2 regions of the Priestia sp. SB1 genome follow, and region 1 is predicted to be linked to the other one. Evidence: a T-box and tRNA genes for the amino acid it is inferred to sense, from the RefSeq annotation. Region 1 holds a T-box; the other holds one or more tRNA genes.
What was found. The T-box of region 1 lies ahead of leuS (leucine--tRNA ligase). A T-box ahead of a tRNA ligase gene usually reads a tRNA of that ligase, here a tRNA-Leu.
Positions count from the first base shown of each region.

Region 2: it has a tRNA-Leu gene. The T-box ahead of leuS (leucine--tRNA ligase) is inferred to sense a tRNA for this amino acid. The anticodon was not compared.

Region 1 covers NZ_JBBJSS010000001.1:966,710-969,185, reverse strand. The annotation lists gene WKH56_RS04980 (GntP family permease) at 1-216, shown strand, start outside; gene WKH56_RS04975 (hypothetical protein) at 349-546, shown strand; T-box leader at 628-846, shown strand; gene leuS (leucine--tRNA ligase) at 911-2,476, shown strand, end outside.
Region 2 covers NZ_JBBJSS010000004.1:451,955-454,430, forward strand. The annotation lists gene WKH56_RS17440 (Na+/H+ antiporter NhaC family protein) at 1-915, opposite strand, end outside; tRNA gene WKH56_RS17445 (tRNA-Gly) at 1,131-1,202, opposite strand; tRNA gene WKH56_RS17450 (tRNA-Leu) at 1,223-1,304, opposite strand; tRNA gene WKH56_RS17455 (tRNA-Trp) at 1,331-1,404, opposite strand; gene WKH56_RS17460 (phospholipase D-like domain-containing protein) at 1,645-2,476, opposite strand, start outside.

The DNA of each region.
Region 1 (2,476 bases):
GGTGTAAATCCAGAAGCTCTCCATCGTGTAGTAGCTATATCTTCTGGCGTATTAGATTCCTTGCCTCATAATGGTTATGTCGTCACCACAATTAATTCTATTTGTGGAGAAACTCATAAAGATGCGTATGGATCAGTTGCAGCGATGACGGTAATTGTTCCGCTTGTTGGTCTCGTACTTGCGATTATCCTGTTTTCTTTTGGATTTGGTATTTAATAATAGCTGTTAAAGAAAGTAGAGGCGGGGACAAAAGTATTTTAGCTGAAGGAAGATCCGAACGATAAATCGTTCGGATCTTTTCATTATTATGGTGAACTCGGCTTTTATGTGTTTAGTTGCTTTAAGCTGTTGATTGGAGCGCAAGATGAAGCCTTGCACGGAAATGAACAGTTTTGTAGCAAGGAGTCCAGATATCCTATTTATTCAGCTTTAGATAGGATTAACTTAATTATGTCTAAATCTCTTTGTTTGGCGTTGTATGTATGTTTTTGGGAGAAGTTGTTCATATATAAGAATGAAAGAGGGGATTTAGCAACAAAGCAGTGAGGCAGTGTAGAAACTTTTACAAAATCCGTTGAACAACTTGCAGTTTGCGAACATATTATTTACAATACAAGGTAGTATGATGTAAAAACTATGATAAGGAATAGTAGTGAACGAAGCGAGCTAAGAGAGCTGACGGGTGGTGCGAGTCAGCAAACGGGCGTTCATGAACTCACCTTGGAGTTGTAAATGTGAAGTAAAGTAACATTTACCGTCTATCCGCGTTAAGGAAAATGAGTGAGTACATAATTGTGCTAATTTGGGTGGTACCGCGGGAAGTTTATTCAACCTCTCGTCCCTTTGTTTGAGGGATGAGGGGTTTTTTAGTTTAATTAAATACAGCTGGAGCGTACAAGGAGGATTATGTATGGCTTTTAATCATGAAAAGATCGAACAAAAATGGCAAAAAGTTTGGGAAGAAAATAAAACATTTAGAACAACAGAAGATGAAGGAAAGCGTAAGTTTTACGCATTAGATATGTTCCCTTATCCATCTGGGGCGGGTTTACACGTTGGGCATCCAGAAGGTTATACAGCAACGGACATTTTATCTCGTATGAAGCGTATGCAAGGATACAATGTACTTCATCCAATGGGATGGGATGCATTCGGACTACCTGCTGAGCAGTATGCATTAGATACAGGAAACGATCCGGCTGAGTTCACTGAACTTAACATTAATAATTTCCGTCGTCAAATCAAATCGTTAGGTTTCTCTTACGATTGGGAGCGTGAAATTAATACAACTGATCCTAACTACTACAAATGGACGCAGTGGATTTTCTTACAGTTATATAAAAAAGGCTTAGCTTATGTGGATGAAGTAGCTGTTAACTGGTGTCCTGCGTTGGGAACAGTACTTGCAAACGAAGAAGTTATAGATGGCAAAAGTGAGCGCGGTGGGCATCCGGTTGAGCGTCGTCCAATGAAGCAGTGGATGCTTAAAATCACAGCTTATGCAGATCGTTTACTAGAAGATTTAGATGATCTTGATTGGCCAGAAAGTATTAAAGAAATGCAGCGAAACTGGATTGGCCGCTCTGAAGGAGCTCACGTTCACTTCACAATTGATGGATATGACGAAACATTTACTGTGTTCACAACGCGTCCTGATACGCTGTTTGGGGCAACGTATGCCGTTTTAGCACCTGAACATCCGTTTGTGGATAAAATTACGACAGCCGAACAAAAAGAAGCGGTAGAAGCGTATTTAGATCAAATTAAAAGCAAAAGCGATTTAGAGCGTACAGACTTAGCTAAAGACAAAACGGGCGTATTCACAGGTGCTTATGCAATTAACCCTGTAAACGGTGAGAGAATGCCAATTTGGATTGCTGACTATGTTCTAATGAGCTATGGTACAGGTGCAATTATGGCTGTTCCTGCTCATGATGAGCGTGATTATGAGTTTGCTGTTAAATTTGAACTGCCGATTAAAGAAGTAGTAGCGGGTGGAGACGTTTCAAAAGAAGCTTATACAGGCGACGGCGAGCACGTTAATTCAGACTTCTTAAATGGTCTAGACAAAGAAGAAGCAATTTCAAATATGATTCAGTGGCTTCAAGAAAATGAAAAAGGTGAAAAACAAGTAACATACCGTCTGCGTGACTGGTTATTCAGCCGTCAGCGCTACTGGGGTGAACCGATTCCTGTTATTCACTGGGAAGATGGCACAACAACTGCAGTTCCTGAAGATCAGCTTCCGCTTGTTTTACCAAAAACAACTGAAATCAAGCCGTCAGGTACAGGTGAATCTCCATTAGCAAACATTGATGACTGGGTGAACGTTGTAGATCCGGAAACGGGCAAAAAAGGGCGCCGCGAAACAAATACAATGCCTCAATGGGCAGGCAGCTGCTGGTATTACTTACGCTACATTGATCCAACGAACAGCGAAGCATTAGCAGATGCAGACAAATTAAAAGAATGGTTG
Region 2 (2,476 bases), on a different contig from region 1:
AAACAAGAAAAAAATGAGCGTAATTAACGTAGTCATAATTAAAGCTACTACCATCGCTTCTAACACGTCTGCTTTAATAAATGCTTCAAAAAAGGTGTGACTCTTACGATGTCCACTCCACCATGTTAAAAGTAAGGTAAGTGAAATCACAACAAGTAAAGGTACTAACAAATTCCAAGGCTTAGAAGGCAAATCCTTCGAGACGCAAGGATGACAATCATGCCAATCTTTTTCGTCTTCTTCCTCGAGCTTCATAGGAGCTGTAGACGTTGAATGATGAAAAAAGCTGAAATAAATCCCTACTAAAATAATCACAATCGAAAAGAAATTATAAGGAATGCTTTGAATAAACAAAGAATAAGCGTCTTGTTTTATGCCTTGATGATCAATTGCCATTTGAATGATTGAGACCATATATCCTACAAATGCCGTTGCCACGGGAATTAAGACGATAACGGGAGTAGCAGTTGTTTCAATAACAAACCCTAGCTCTGCTGTCGTCATTTTCACTTTTTTCAGCAGCGCTCTCATAATGGGCGCGATCGTCACAAAACGAAAGGTGGGAGCACTGAATGTTCCAATGGTTGAAACATAGGTTAAAATAAGAGCTTTTTTTCTTGTATCAATTCTTTCTGCAGCTGTTTCCACAAAACCTTTAACTCCTCCAGCCATCTTAATCATTCCGATAAGCCCTGAAAACGCGTATAAAAAGACAACGATTTCTATATTACTTTTATTTCTAAGAGCTTGTACAACGTAGTGAAGTAACTTTTCAACACCTCCGACAATCGAATGATCAATCAAATAAGCGCCTACTAATAAGCCTAAAAACAAACCTGGCAGCACTTGTTTGGTGAAAATAGCTATTGGAATAACAATTAAAAACGGTATAATTGAAAACCAACTAGATTCCATAGGACTCTCCCCTATCTTAAAAACCATATTAGACGTCTTCACGTATCGTTCATTAGCTTTTAATGTAACCCCAATAATATGTGTATATTCACGAAAACGATACGTATAAGCAGCACTGATTGAATAAACTATTTCTAATTAAAAACAGCATAGTAAAAATCTTTATTTCTACAACAAAAAAAGCAGTTTGCACATGCAAACTGCTTTTGAAAAGAAGCGGAAGACGAGGTTCGAACTCGCGACCCCCACCTTGGCAAGGTGGTGTTCTACCACTGAACTACTTCCGCGCAATATATAAAAGTAAAGATGCGGGTGAAGGGACTTGAACCCCCACGTCATAAGACACTAGATCCTAAGTCTAGCGCGTCTGCCAATTCCGCCACACCCGCGTGTGAATCGAAAAATAACTCCAAAATGGCAGGGGCAGTAGGAATCGAACCCACACTGACGGTTTTGGAGACCGTAGTTCTACCTTTAAACTATGCCCCTAGAAATGACTTCTTCAAAAGAACCTCGTTTATTGACGACGCTATATTATAATAAAACATATATGGAATTTCGTCAATAGGCCTTTTTATGAATCATGACTAGTACTGGCGACTTCAAAAAAAACTGTGAGGCATATCACAGCTTTTCACACTTTCCACCGCCAGTTGCAGCACCTTTTACCCTCTACCATTTATTTTTAGAAGCTTTCTGTAAAAGCCCTTTTTTAGGCAAAGTGCAGAACTATACAAAATGTCTCCAAAATCGCGTGAAGACTGAAAGAATATGGAGGAGTGCAGATTTTACAGGAGGCACGTTTTTTTGAGAATCCGTATTAAAATCCACAGGTTCCCCCTCATTTCCCACAAGCGTACTGTGAGAAATTTTAGTTTCAATAGCCCCTGTTAGCTCGGCTGCAAATTCTTCACTATCTATCATAACCATCGATTCAGTATTTAAAAATACAGAACGTGAATCTAAGTTAAAAGAACCAACTGCACTCAAACGCTGGTCGTAAACAACGGATTTCCCGTGAATGGAATAAGGCTGTTGATATTCATAAAGCTTTGAAGCCGCTTTCATGACGCGATTTTTCACTCCTAAGTATGCAGAAAAAGCCATAGCATTCGGAGTGGACGTAATAGAATTCGTTAAAATAATTCTTCGCACTTTAGATTTTACTGACTTATCTATATACTGTTCCATCTCTTTTGTTGGTACAATATAAGGACTTTGAACGACAATGGATTTTTCAGCTTGCTCGGAAAGCTTAATAAACGTTTTCCATATAAAAGGGCTTTTATTCATTCTTTGAATAGGGTTTGTAATAAAAGAAACCTTTCTTGTAGGCATCGTTGATTCTCTCCATACAATATAAGGATGGACAAAGGGTTCGTTTGCTTTTTTGGCCTCTTCGTATTGATCTATTAACAATTTCTTTCCTGAAAGGCCACGAAATTGTTTAGTTTTCTTGAGCTTTGGAAAAGCTTTGCCCGTATACGGGTGGTTCCATAATTTCTCTACATACTTCTCCATTGAAAGAATGACACTATTACTTTCTTGCTTTGTATTATAA